Candidatus Chlorohelix allophototropha: one gene and its partner. The main gene of each other region encodes a partner of the protein of the gene in region 2 in a complex. Links are inferred from orthologs where the notes say so. Each region holds a gene or a part of one and is shown on either strand. Other genes may lie near its edges.

The links.
Region 1: the proteins of mnmG (region 2) and mnmE are in contact, whole or in part, in a solved structure (PDB 9HIP), measured with the Escherichia coli proteins. The link is inferred for Candidatus Chlorohelix allophototropha from one-to-one orthologs.

Annotation. Positions count from the first base shown.
Region 1 is NZ_CP128399.1:926,942-934,092, reverse strand. What follows is about bases 2,807-5,705. They hold mnmE (tRNA uridine-5-carboxymethylaminomethyl(34) synthesis GTPase MnmE), read right to left. Parts: upstream 5,013-5,705; coding sequence 3,600-5,012; downstream 2,807-3,599. Other genes in these bases: OZ401_RS03950 (lysophospholipid acyltransferase family protein), read right to left, coding at 5,048-5,705; OZ401_RS03960 (MDR family MFS transporter), read left to right, coding at 2,807-3,553. Outside these bases: OZ401_RS03975 (helix-turn-helix domain-containing protein), read left to right, coding at 1-354; OZ401_RS03970 (hypothetical protein), read right to left, coding at 421-1,185; OZ401_RS03965 (ArsR/SmtB family transcription factor), read left to right, coding at 1,377-1,913; more of OZ401_RS03960, read left to right, coding at 1,988-2,806; more of OZ401_RS03950, read right to left, coding at 5,706-5,809; OZ401_RS03945 (CDP-alcohol phosphatidyltransferase family protein), read right to left, coding at 5,813-6,541; OZ401_RS03940 (proline dehydrogenase family protein), read left to right, coding at 6,775-7,151. UniProt on the Escherichia coli protein: Exhibits a very high intrinsic GTPase hydrolysis rate. Involved in the addition of a carboxymethylaminomethyl (cmnm) group at the wobble position (U34) of certain tRNAs, forming tRNA-cmnm(5)s(2)U34.
Region 2 is NZ_CP128400.1:1,165,464-1,172,711, reverse strand. What follows is about bases 3,308-6,303. They hold mnmG (tRNA uridine-5-carboxymethylaminomethyl(34) synthesis enzyme MnmG), read right to left. Parts: upstream 5,796-6,303; coding sequence 3,819-5,795; downstream 3,308-3,818. Other genes in these bases: OZ401_RS17645 (sensor histidine kinase), read right to left, coding at 5,933-6,303; OZ401_RS17655 (histidine kinase N-terminal 7TM domain-containing protein), read right to left, coding at 3,308-3,669. Also shown: OZ401_RS17665 (hypothetical protein), read left to right, coding at 21-338; OZ401_RS17660 (Rieske (2Fe-2S) protein), read right to left, coding at 405-2,207; more of OZ401_RS17655, read right to left, coding at 2,356-3,307; more of OZ401_RS17645, read right to left, coding at 6,304-7,248. UniProt on the Escherichia coli protein: NAD-binding protein involved in the addition of a carboxymethylaminomethyl (cmnm) group at the wobble position (U34) of certain tRNAs, forming tRNA-cmnm(5)s(2)U34.

The DNA of each region.
Region 1 (7,151 bases), on a different replicon or contig from region 2:
ATTGCCAGTTTGCATCTAACCAGCTTAATGGTCGTACTAAATAAGCCTCAAGAGGCTTTAATGTACGCCCTAGAGAGCGCCGAAACCGCTAAATTTAGCAATGACACTGCCACAATCGGACAGTCTTTTGCTAAATTAGGTCAAGCTTATATGCAAAACGGAGATAATGAAAAAGCACGGGAATATTTCCTGCAAGCCATTGAGCAACTAAAAGAATCGGGTTCAAACGATATTCTGGCACAAACCTATTTTGAATATGGGCAAGTGCTGAGTCAATTAGGACAAACCGAGGAAGCTTTAAGATCAATGGAAAAAGCTTACAATCTCCAAACCGGTGTCTTCCGCTCTCTATAAAGCGGCAAAGACAAAAGAATTCAAGAAAGGGGTTTGATTGGCATGATCAAACCCCTTTTCTCATTCTCATAATCCAAATAAGCCTTTTTTCTTCTTAGGTGGTTCCTGCGCTTGCCGCCATATTCTTACCGGGCTTTGCGAGCTTTGCGATATATCTAGCACATCACCCTGTAAAAGAGCCTGATTATGCCCTACCTGTATAAGGCGCATCCAGTGTTGAGCTTGCGGACCTTCTTCACCGGCGGGACATAGCGTAAAATCTAGATATTCAAGCGGATAGTTAGGACGCGCACTTACGAAACCAAAACTGCCATCACGCAACAACAATCTGCCCGGCGCGCGATAGGCGAACATTGACCAATCGCCTAGACCCCACCTGCTCAAATCGCAAGGGTAAATACTGGCTTCCGAATCTGCCAAATAGGCTTCTTTTTGAGCAAGCAAATATTGCAGCATGTCCCAATTCTTAACTTCACGAGCAATAAAAGCGCGGGCGTATTGGATTGTATCAGCTTCCACCACCAAATAATCAAAATCACCTTGCGTACCAAACATCAAAAAGCTAAAATCACCCGAATTATCGGCAATTGCCAAATCTGAGACAGCCTTTACCACCCCATTGGCTGTAAAGTCATTCATGCCAAAAAAAACCGGATCCATCACATCTGCTTCGATACTATCGTTGAGCCGTATCGTCCCGCCCAACAATTGCAAAGCGAGGGCAGCTTCATTTACACCATCACGATCGGTATAACTACCATAGTTATTATAAACCGGATAAGGATTATTGCCGGGTGGATTACCACCGTAAGGATCATAGGGATTACTCAAGGATTACCCTCCTTTTACTATTGCGCCAACAAGACGAGTATATGCAAAATTTTTGCTTATCGCAATCATTAACACAATATTCGACTAAAGACCTATTTACCTAATCTCTTTCTAATGTTATATTTTCAATGCTACATTGTTATGAACATCGAAATGAAGCATATTCATCATATACAAAAGGTTTCGTTACTTTGAATAGTAGTAATATAAAATTTACGGGAGGCGCAGCCGGTTATACTTCGGCTGAGTTAGATAAAATTGCGGTTGCCGCAGAATATCTTGGACTTGAGCATGCCCCAGAACAATGGACTGTGGAATTGCTCGAACAGAAGCGGACTCGAATGCGCGAACAGGTGGGAACTTTGCGGGCATTTGCCGATGAGTCACGAATGGATATTTTTCTTTTCTTGATGCATCGCGGCACCACCAATGGGGAGATGGGCAGTTTTACCGTTTCGGAAATTGCAGAGCGTATGCAAATTTCTCTTTCAACGGTATCTCACCACCTCCAAGAATTGAAACGAGTAGGCTTGCTCAAAGTAGAACGCCAAGGTAAAGAGCGCTATTATCGAGTTGATTTGGATTATCTAATAGATATTGTGGGAAATCTCTATCAGAAACTTCTCAAAAAAAGAGAGTTAATCAAGCAGGGCATCCCCGGTTGCCCTACCGAATTACTGGTAGAATTTGTTACAAAGAATTTAAACCTTACTGAAAATAACAAATAAGCGAATATGTTTTGCCACTGCTGCCAAAACCCTTTAGCTTATTGATAAACATATTATATATAGTGGAGTAAATAATGCGGAAACCTTCCTCAAAATATGCTATTGCACTTACGGCAGCACTCGGCTTGTTTATGGCGGTGTTAGACAACACCATCGTCAACGTGGCGTTGACACCCATTGCTACGGGTCTGAAAGCCGATTTGAGTTCAATTCAGTGGGTAATTACCGGCTACTTTCTAGCACAAGCCGCAGTAATTCCTATTTCTGGTTACTTTAGTTTGCGATTTGGTATCAAACGACTATTTATTCTCTGCCTTGCCTTCTTCACACTAGGCTCATTGTTGTGCGGTCTCGCGCAGAGTGAGACCATGTTAATCGGGTTCCGAATTATTCAGGGACTTGGTGGCGGCGCACTCTTCCCATTGGCTAACGCTATCGCCTTACAGGCTTTCCCGCCACGCGAAAGGGCGGCAGCCAGCGCAGTGGTAGGTATTCCGGTGCTATTAGCGCCAGCCTTTGGTCCAACTATCGGTGGTTTATTGACGGTTAACTTTGGATGGGAATACATTTTCTTCATCAATGTACCGGTAGGTTTTGTTGCAATTTTCCTAGCAATTCGGGTTTTCCCTGCCGACAACCTCGTGGCACAGAGCAAAAAAGCATTCGATTATATCGGTCTGAGCCTGTCCATTCTGGGTGTATTGGCAGTGGTTTACGCATTTGCGTTGGTTAGCGAGTCTGATTCAAGCACAATAACTGCCGCCAATCCACGAGGTGATATTCACGGTTGGGGCTACCCACCTGTCTGGATACTATTAATTGCCGGTTTGGCGCTGGTGGCTATCTTTGCCATTTATGAAATCTACATCAGCAAAGACCCGGTGTTGGATTTGAGATTATTCAAAAGCTACGATTTTACGGTGGCTAGCATCATTTCGTGGCTATCCGCGATTGTGGTATTCGGCAGCCTCTTCATGCTACCAATCTTCCTTGAGCAAGTCAGAGTACCGCATTTAAGCGCGTTAGATGCCGGTCTTGCTCTAATGCCACAAGGTCTTGCAGCAGCAGTAGCGGTAGGGTTGGGCGGCAAAATGTATAACCGCTTTGGTCCGCGTGTTTTGGTTATGACAGGAGCGGTATTGTTGGTTTTCAGTTCCTTTATGTTGACATCCTTGAAACCCGAATCAGATGGGCTTTTCCTGATGCCATGGTTAATAATACGTGGGTTAGGCTTCGGCATGACCGCAATACCGGTTCAAACACTGGCTTTGATGTCGCTAACCGGCCCTGCGCTGCCGAAAGCCAGTTCACTTTTCAACGTAACGCGGCAAATATTTAGCTCAATCGGTATTGCTGTTCTCGCTTCTCTATTCGTACAACAGTCTGCGCAGCATGGCACCGATATTGGTAGTCAGATTGCAGCCGGTACATTACCACGCCCGACCACAGCGGATGCACAAGCTCTAATTGTGGCACAGGCTGGCACAAGTGGTATGAACGATGTGTTTATGTTCGTAACAATTGGCACTGTAATTCTACTGCTGGTAGCGGTAATTTTACCAAAGAAGCCGCATCGCGCGGAAGGACTTAGCAAAGAAATCGAGTCCCATGCGGAGCAACCCGCGATGATAATGGAATAGTTAACTGCTTTAAACGACCTTGCTTATTTAATAGGCGAGGTCGTTTTTATTTTCCGATACAGAAAGTTGAGAAGATTTCATGCAGGAGAGATTCTTGCACCGACTCGCCTGTAATTTCACCCATTGCTTCCATTGCCAGACGCAAGTCAATTGAGATAAAATCAGCGACCATGCCTGCTTCATCGCTGGCAATTGCCGAAAGCAAATGTTCGCGAGCACGCTCAAGGGCGCGGCGGTGCCGAGTGTTGGTAATCATCAAGCTTCTACCAGCCAGATTTTGCCCCCCTAACGCTAGATTTGCCAGCGCATCTTCCAATTCCTGCAACCTATCGCCCGTTTGAGCCGATATACTTACACGAGGCAACTCTGGAAGCTTCTGATTCAACTCCGATTCAAGCTTATAATTTTCATTCTCACCCTGATTTAAATCCGTTTTATTCAAAACCAGCATGGCTTTGGTAGTTGGGCGTATAGCTAGTTCAGATTGTACAGCAGCGATTAACTCAAGGTCGCCGGAGTGCAAAGGGCGCGAGCTATCCAGCACCAGCAATAACAAATCGGCGCTGGCAATCGCTTGCCTGCTCCGCTCGATACCGATACGCTCGACCATATCTTCAGTAGCGGTTATTCCGGCAGTATCCACCAGCACCACCGGTATTCCGCGTACATTAAGAGTTTCCTCAATCAAGTCACGAGTTGTCCCGGCAACTGGCGTGACTATCGCGCGGTCATTTCGCAAAAGGGCGTTTAGCAATGAGCTTTTACCCACATTGGGCACGCCTACAATTGCTGCTCGAATTCCTTGCCGATAAATTTGTCCGGCATCGGCAGTAGCCAACAAGGTATCAATTTCGGCTAAAGTTTCACCCAATTGCGGAGAAACCGAGGCAAATGGGACATCATCTTCCGGGAAATCTATCATAGCTTCAAGCTGGGCGAGGGCTGAAAGCAATTTCTGGCGCGCCACCCCGATACGTTGCGACAGCTTTCCTGCCAATTGCCCCAACGCCTGCTCAAGCGCGGGACCGGTTTTGGAGCGAACAATATCCTGCACCGCCTCCGCCTGAGCCAAATCAATCCGTCCGTTCAAGAAGGCTCGCAAGGTAAATTCGCCCGGTTCGGCGTGGCGTGCGCCCATTCTAAGAGTCAGGTTTAATATCTTCTCCAACGGGACACTACCGCCATGACAGCTAATCTCAGCCATTGGTTCGCGGGTATAGGTGCGCGGGGACGCAAGATAAACCGCCATAACCTCATCCAAAGGATCAGCCGGAATCGCCGGGTCGGCAATATAGCCATAATACAAACGATGGCTTTCAAAGCTCTTGCGGGTTTTGCCTTTTATCGTAAAAAAAACTTGCTGCAATATTTCATAGGCATTCGGTCCACTAAGGCGCACCAACCCGATTGCCCCTTCACCCAAAGCAGTAGAAATAGCGGTAATAGTATCGTTGTACATATCTTTTATCCGATGGAAAGGGCAAAGTTGCCCGCTTACGCTTCTTTCGGCTTTATTCTCAGCAATTTTTCGACAATGAAACTGAATACAATATCGGTGCTGCTTTTACCCTGCACTATAGTTTCAAAATCAGCCAACCGACCGTTACTGACATCATCCCGCAAACAATCAAGGTCAAGCGTTAAGGTTTCTTCAAGTTGAGCGGTTAGTTTGCGGGTATTGATTTTTTCCCCGGCTCTAAAGCGGGTGAACTTGCCGATATTAATAAATATATCGGGATATTGTTCACGCAGAAAATCAAAACGGAAGGATACCGGCGCAATATAACAATCGCCTAACTCACGCACCAACCAGCCAAGTCCTGAGTGGAAACCCAACGGGCGCAATTCCAGCGGCATTATTTCGCCTTGCGGAAACATCCACAATATACAGGGTGATTTTTGCTTTAGCTCTTTAACGATATATTCCAATGACTTTAAGGCTTCCCTTGCATCATTGCGATTAACCCCAAAACAGCCCGCCCAAGCAAAAAAAGGATAACGGCTGAGTTGCTGCTCATCCATCATCAGATAAGGACTCAAGTTATAAACTTGGCGGGAAATAAGATGTGCCAGATAACCGTCCCACCATGAGGAGTGGTTTACATAGAAAATAATGGGAGCGTCTAGTTTGGAAGGGGGTAAAGGCAGCGGCTCTGCTACCCGCATGTGGACGGAGTGGAAGGCACGCCAGACTGAGCGGCGAGCAATCCCAAAAACCAGTAACTCACCTAGAAAGTTCTTACGCGCCGGAATCATGGTTTAATCGTTTGCGCGTTTAAATGACCAGCGTTTGCGAATCGGTTCGCCTTCTTCGCCTTCTGACAAGCGGGCTTCTTTTTTATTTTCGGCGCGAATTTCCACTTCACTCTGCAACTTTTCCCGATTTTCCCGATTAGTTTGCATCCAGATGTAAATTATACGCTGGAAGGCGGTCAAATTAGTGCCTACGGCGAGTATCCAGAGCGAAATCGGCAACGCAGGCGACCAGAAAGCGGCGATAAAAGTTCCAAGCGCAATCAATACTACACGCTCAGGACGAGGTAACAAACCCATCTTGCACTGCAAACCCAGACCTTCGGCACGCGCTTTGACATAGCTGATCATAAGCGAGCCGCAAATTGATACATAGACTAGTATCGAGCCGCCATCTTTGTCCGCATCAGGTATATTGCGATAATAAAGCAGCAAACCTAGAAAAACTACCACTTCGCTATAACGATCGAGAGAGCTATCCAGAAAAGCCCCGAAAGTGCTGGCGCGTCCGGTAATTTTTGCCAACGCCCCATCCAGCATATCAAAAACACCCGCAAACAAGATTAGTAAACCACCCAATAGAAACCAACCGTTAGCTAGTACGTAGGCTACCGGTATATTAAGCAGAAACCCGATTACGGTAATCCTATTGGGGGTAAGAGGGGTTTTTACAAAAATACGGACAACCACTCGCGCGATACCACGCGCCCAATCTTCGATAAGGTTAGAAAACATGCACCACTCCTGTAAGACAACTTTCCGGTTGGGTAATCTTGCCGACACCAAGCCCATTCTTACCTATTAGTATAGTCTAGTATATTACAACATTTTTGCCAATCTTGAAAGTTAGAAGTAGATACTTTTATCATCAAGTAAGTTGTATTGCCAATTTACAGCGATTTACGCCGGTGGTAACATTAGTAAAGATACATATTATTTATTTCCCGGTATTTAGAGGAGTCCCAGATATGTCAATTTTAAAAGAACCTATCTTAAAATTATCAAAAAGTGCCCGGATGAAAAATTTCGTGAGCCATAACCGGATTGGACGAAGTGCAGCACGTCGTTTCGTAGCAGGCGAAACTCTAGAAGATGCATTGAAAGCTGCGCGCGACATGAACAAACTCGGAATCCATGTTAGCCTTGACTATTTGGGAGAAAACGTATTCAGTGAAGCGGAGTCGGTTGCCTCCACCGAACAATATCTAAATTTGTTAGGAATGATTGCGCGTGAGAAACTAGATGCCAATATTTCAGTTAAACTTACCGCACTAGGGTTAGATGTGGATAGACGGTTGTGCTTAAATAATATTACAGCGGTGCTAACCCGCGCCCGTGATTTGGG
Region 2 (7,248 bases):
AACGTTGGTTATATAATATTATGCGTGAATTAGTCAAACAATTTAATTATGCCTCGCAGCAATTTCGTTTGTTGATGGATAATGCCGGAAACGGGGGTATTCCCAAATTGCGTCGTGTCCACGCTTACGAGGAGGCTTTCGCGCAGCTCGTTAAATGCCATGAAATTTATGAGCTGCTGCGGGCGCAGACTGACGAAGCCGAAATAACACGCCTACACCGCACTCTAAACGAGAATTTCAAGCTCTACACCGAGGGTTGGGGTAGAGTCAAGCGGGTAGTACAAGAGTCGAGGCAGGCGCGCCACGAGCGCAAACGCGAAGAAAGTTTTGATTACTAATGAGCGCGCCCCAATGTAACCGCAAGGATTACACCTTAACCTCGTCAAGCAAGCAAATTTGATCTTTCATTCCTCAAAAACCTTCTCTCCTCGGTTGAGTCGCAAAGCTATCTGATAAGTCTGGTTGGCGCTGCGGGCAGTGGGGGAATGCGCCGCTAGGTAACGCACCGCCGCAAGCAAGGCGTGGTTGGCTATTTTAGGATCGCCGGGAAATTCCAGCAGCATAGCGTACTGGCGAAAACAAGCTTCGAGCGATTGGATAGGATGAAATCCGGCATCCTCTCGCAAAAGCGCCTTGCCGAGAGTCGCCCGCAACTTATCCGGTGCGCCACCCATATTGAGATAAAGCGCCACCAATTCTGCTGCCTCGTTCACCTGTTGTTGTAGATTGAACAAATCAAAAAGCTTTTTCAAAAGCTCATCAGGAGTAGCCACAACCTGCTGTTCCAATAATGGCGCAGGCAAACGAGTGGGTGGAATATTCAGGAAGCGGTCGAGATAAATACTCAGCGCGGCATCAAATACACCACGCACCAGTTCAACCGAAGGAGCACGTCGCATTCCCATATGAACCGCATTGGCAAAGGTAAAGGTATGGTGTACTGTATTCCAATCTGGGTATTCGTTTGTAATGCCGTAATGTACTATTCTTCGCAGCGCGGTATATGCCACTATCCCTGCCAGTTGCTCGTAAGTTGCACCTTGCCTCAAAGCTTCCAACAGAAAGGTAACGATTGCTACAGGGTCATCACCAAGCAAAACATCTATTAAGGAATCATCCGAGTGCCAGCGCCACTCTTTGCCAGCACCTTGTGCAGCGGCTTGTTCAATTTGCCCGAAAGTATTCTCCAGTAAAGCTACGAGATCAATGGGATGCCGCCACTCGTTAGATTCTTCCATGCGGTCTGCGCCGGTATAATTCGGAACAAGACTTGCTAACACCGGGGCAGCTAGGTCAGTATCCCAACCTGCCAGATCAAGGGCTTCAAAGGCTTTGGTAGTAAAATCGAGCGGATGACCAATATCAATGTAGCGGTGATCCGTAGCAGCAGCATAGAAAATGTCCACCACCTGTGCAGGCGAGTAACCGGCACGCACCGCCGTTACAATGCAGCGTTCAGCGCCTTCAGAGTCGCGCACTTCTATGAACTGGCGAAACCACTTTTTCAAAAGGGCAATGTCAGCGGAAGCATCCGGTAAAGGTTCAACGGCAAATCGAGCGGGTTGTCCATCACAATCACGCGAAACGGCATTAAGTCCGGTAAAGAGCGCGCGTGGCTTATCCTCTTCATCAAGATGGGGCAGTAAGTTTTGCATCACCGCTAGAGTAGTTGCGCCGATACTCCAACCGCCACGCCGATTCGTAGCAGCAAACTTCAAGCCAGCGCGAAACGGTTCTAGGGCAGCGGTATCCAAGTTAGCCTGTCCGCTTAGCAAACCGAGCGTAGCTTTGGCGATAACCAACCTGATATTGCGTTCCAATCCACTGGAAAGGTTTTTTAGATAGCGGACGTGCATGCCCGGTAGCGGAGTAAGGTCGAGCCACACTAACCCATCCTCAAGCTTAACCGGAAAGGCGCGGACATCATCCGCCCACAGGTCAAAGGTTCCACCGCTGGCTAGGTCAAAACGGGCGTGATGCCAGTGGCAGGTAAGGATTCCTTCACGCACGTTGCCCTTATCCAATGGAAAGCCCATGTGAGGGCAGCGATTATCAACGGCATAAATCTGGCGGTCGAACTTGAATAAAGCAATGGTGTAGCCCCAGGCATAGACTGTCTTACAACCACTTTCGAAAACTTCGGAAGCGGAAGCAACCGAAACCCACTTCCCATCGGTACTGACTGGTTTAGCTTGTGTCTGTTGCATATATATTTTCCCCTCTACGGTTCAGGTTCTCCAAATTTCTGGAATCCATTATAAACCGGATAAGAGGTTTTATTAATATATTTAGGTATAGAAAAATATTTTATTTTTGTAGAATAATTTAATGGGGTAGGGAAATCAAAGATGCGGATTAGTTCTCAAGTTCTTTGAGGCTTCTCTCATCCTTCATATCTTTATAAACCAAGTCAACCAAATCAGGGTAGAGTTTCTGCATGCAATTGGGACAGATACCGTGACTGAAACGCATATCAGAATTATCTTCGAGGTAGGTTTCAACCTGATGCCAGTAACCCTGATCATCCCTAATATTCTTGCAACTGGCACAAATAGGCAACAAACCTGAGAGTAACTTTATTTGTTCCAATGCCTCGCGTAATTCGGCAATGAGATGCTCACGTTCATGCTCAATCTGTACCCGTTGGGATATATCACGCATAACAACCAAACTGCCATTTGTTGCAGTACCTTTGCTGCGAATTATAGTGACATTGACATCGTAATAATTGGTCTGATCATTCTTACTAAGTTGTAGTTCACCTCTTTTATCTGTCTTAGCCAATAAATAATTGAGAAGTTCAGGAGTGTTTTGCAGAGCAGTATCAGCACCTTGACCGAGTAATTTTTGTTTGGGTTGTTTCACAATTTCTTGAGCAGTTTGATTAAGGTCAACTATACGTCCCAAGCGATCAAGCACAATCCAAGCATCTTGCAGCACATCTACAAGCATACTACGTGCTACAGGCAAAAGATCGAGGAATTGATAACGATAATAGCTTACTACAATCAGCATGGTGGTAAAACTCAAGCCAACTGCTGAGAGATTAAGATTTGGAATAGGAGAGATACCAAATACATAGAAAACATTTATTACGAGCGGAATTAAAGCGCTAATCAATAAAAAAATTATCTGGCTGCGGTATGGACCAGAAGCAGATAATAGAGTGTTAACCAATAAACCAATAATGCTAAAGCTAAAGATATATAGTAAAGGCATCTGAACAAAGTAATACCAGATACCATAATTGTTTTGTAGAATTGGGATTGAGGTAGTGGTAATATCTAACAAAGGTTGTTTGCGAAACAGGTGGTGGAGAGGATCAGTCCAGATAACAAACTGACTAATTACCGGATATAAAATCATCGGTATAAAAAAGCGGCGTACTTTCTCGAAATACCCTAAGTAACTCAGAATCAAACCCACCCAAACGATCGGCAGTAAATCAATACCGATAAATTGTAGGTTAGCCAAAGTGATTTTTGCATCTAAAGTAGTGGCAGCGATTTCAAATATAAAGCCTATTATCCAAAGCTCAAGGCAGGCAATAAAAGCCAACATCAATTTAACAGTTACATTATGACGTAACCGCCAAATCAAAAGGGCAACAATAAATATGGATACCGCAGAAAAAATAAAAGGCAATAAATATGGGGTAAATTGGAACATATAACCCCTTTTAAATTTAAGTCGTTCATTTCAAAAGTACAGAGCCAATGTACTTTAAAACTACATGGGAATTATAACCCCTAGACGGGGTTAATAATAGAGGTTAGTTTTAGTTTACTACTATTAAATTTATTATATTTTTGTAGGTGCTATCCGGCTTTAGCAATATTTTGACGGTGGTTTTTTTCAAGATGCACCAGCAAAACCGCTATATCTGCTGGATTCACCCCATTCAACCGAGAAGCTTGCCCTAGAGTAGCGGGCTTAAATTGGGCAAGACGCGCTCTTGCCTCATTTCGCAAGCCAACCACCACACTATAATCGAGGTCGTCTGGTAAGCTACTATCTTCAAGGCGGCGCATACGCCCGACTGCTTGCTCTTGCTTGTTAATATAGGTGGTGTACTTGGCTGCGATTTCAACTTGTTCGGCTACATCCGGGGTAGGTTGCTCATCGGGGAAAAGCACCGCAAAGGCTCGCGTGCCTACATCAGGGCGGTGCAGATATTCAAAACCACGAGTCTCGCCTGAAAGAGCAGGAAGCCCAGCAGCGGTTAGTATCGCATTACGCTCAACACTGGGCGTAAGACTGGTTTTTTCCAGCTTCTTGAGGTAATAGGCAATACTATCTCGCTTATTCTCGACCGCCATATAGCGTTCCTTTGAAACCAAACCCATCTCATAGGCAAGTGGAGTCAGGCGCAGGTCGGCGTTATCGGTGCGCAGCAACAAGCGATATTCGGCGCGACTGGTCATCAAGCGGTAAGGCTCTTTGATTTCTTTGGTAGTAAGGTCGTCAATCATCACCCCGATATAAGCCTGTTCCCGCTTTAGAATAAAGGGAGGGCGACTCTGTACTCGTAACGCTGCATTAATCCCCGCCAAAATTCCCTGACCACCCGCTTCTTCATAGCCGCTGGTTCCGTTGATTTGCCCTGCCAAAAACAGGTTCGAAATACGTTTGGTTTCCATGCTGGCGCGAATCTCGGTGCTAGGAACCGCATCATACTCAACCGCATAACCAAAGCGCATAATTTCGGCTTTTTCCAAACCGGGGATTGAATGAATCAGGTCAATCTGTACATCAGCGGGCAAACTGGTGTTTGCGCCCTGCACATAAACTTCGTTAGTTACCCAGCCTTCCGGCTCAAGAAACAGTTGGTGCGATTCCTTATCGGAGAAGCGATTAACTTTATCCTCGATACTAGGACAGTAGCGCGGACCGACTCCCTCGATTACTCCGGTAAACATAGGGGCGCGATGAAAGTTGTTACGGATGATTTCGTGGGTGCGGGAAGTGGTATGCACCAGATAACAAGGTAACTGAGGTCGCCAACCATCCAGTGTTGAATGTGGGAAAGCTTTGGGGATAGTGGGCGGGGGCATAAATTCTACCCGGTCATTTTCAAAGTAGGTAAAGCTGAAATGGAGTGGCTCCGCGCTACCACGTTGCACTATCGTTTTTGAAAAATCAATGGTACGGGCATCAATACGCGGAGGAGTCCCGGTTTTCAAGCGATGAAGTGGAAAACCCAAACCAGCCAGATTATTGGAAACCTGTACACTGGGAGGCTCACCGGCACGCCCAGCGCTGGCGATATAATCGCCCATGATAATACGCCCCTTGAGAAAAGTGCCGGTGGTCAGCACTACCGTCCGAGAATGATAGGTTAGCCCATTGGCGATTACTACGCCACAAGCTTGCAAATTCCCGGTTTGTTCATCTCGCTGAATGAGTAACTCTTCGACCTGAGCTTGGCGCAAGGTGAGATTAGGGGTATTTTCAATGGATTCTTTCATAGCGAGTTGATAGAGCTTTTTATCAGCCTGCGCCCGCAAAGCCTGTACGGCAGGACCTTTTGAAGTGTTGAGCAAGCGAATCTGAATCAGGGTGCGATCGGTGTTGCGCGCCATTTGACCACCCAGCGCGTCAATCTCGCGTACAACATGCCCTTTCGCCGGACCGCCGATTGAGGGGTTACACGGCATAAGCGCGACACTGTCGAGATTTAGCGTTACCAGCATAGTTCGGCAACCCATGCGAGCCGCTGCCAACGCTGCTTCACAGCCAGCGTGTCCCGCACCAACCACAATTACATCATACTCGCCTGCGTTTATATAATCCACTTTTGATACAACCTCAAGAATCTATATTATGGGGTTACCCCGATGAATTCTTATTTATCCAATCGAATATTATACCTTAAGCGAGGTTGGAATGAAACAAATTTTGCGTAACTTTAAATATGTGGAAATTAGTAAACTCAAGAGCGAGCGACAAATTGGAGCGGTTTGGTGGTTTGTTCATTGAAACCGGGCGCAATCGGAAAAACGATGGTGAAAGTTGTACCGCTCCCAGAGGCGCTGCTGACTTCAATGCGCCCGTGATGGGCATGGATGATTTCTTTGCTAATAGCCAACCCCAAGCCTAACCCGCCATGTTCTTTGCTACGACTTTTTTCCGCCTGATAAAAACGCTCGAAAATATGGGGTAAATCTTTTGGAGAAATGCCTTGTCCGGTATCACTAACGGTAGCTACTAGATTTTGCCCGGCAGTCCGACAACTGACTACAATGCTTCCACCGGGAGGAGTGTAACGTAGAGCATTATCAATCAAATTATTGAATACCTGGCGCAAGCGATCGTAATCACCCAACATAGGCAGCACCGGGTAAAGATGCTTTGCCAGAGTTACTTCTTGTAATAAGGCGCGTTGCTCAAAGGTACTTAAGGACTCTTCGATTATTTCGCTTAACTGCAATTTTTCCTGCGCCATTTTAACCTGCCCGCTTTCAAGGCGAGAGAGATCCAACAAACTTTGTACCAGCCTAATCATACGCTCGGTTTCGTTGTTGATAATTTCGGCAGAATAGGCAAAATCTTCGGGGCGGCGCAAAGCCCCATCCAGCATAGCTTGAGAAAAACCACGAATTGCGGTAAGCGGAGTTTTCAATTCATGGGAAACATTACCGATCAGTTCTCGTTGCATCCGCTGATATTGTTCGATTTCCTTCGACATCTGGTTAAAGCTCTCAGCCATTTTTCTAATTTCATAGCTCCCACCGGGCGGTACGGAATAGCTATAATCCCCATGCGCTACTGCCTGAGCGGCTACGGTTGCTTTGGCAAGAGGACGGCTGATAGTTCGGGCAATGAACAAGCCCACAATAAATGAAACCAGCAACGCCACCAGACCGGAAATTGCCAGAACAGGACCTAAATCTTGTAGCACATTCGGCACAGGTTGGACAGGCACTAAACTGACTATCAAAACAGAGCGCACATCACCACGGGCATTAAGTAACCCGAACAGATTAATTTGAGTGCTCTCAAAACGAGTGTAGATCAGATCAAAATGCTCGTTCTGAGAGGAAGTGAAATCATCTCGCAGATAGGGCTGCTTACCAACAAGAATATCGGGAACTGGAGTTGGCGCAAGGGCATTTCCTGAACTGGGTGTGGGTGAAATCTGGCGAGGGCGAATCACCGGAAGCTGTTGCCCGATAATATTGCGACTCGGATTCCCTTCAGTATCATACAAAATCTGACGAGTCAGTGTTTCTACCATCAAAACACGAA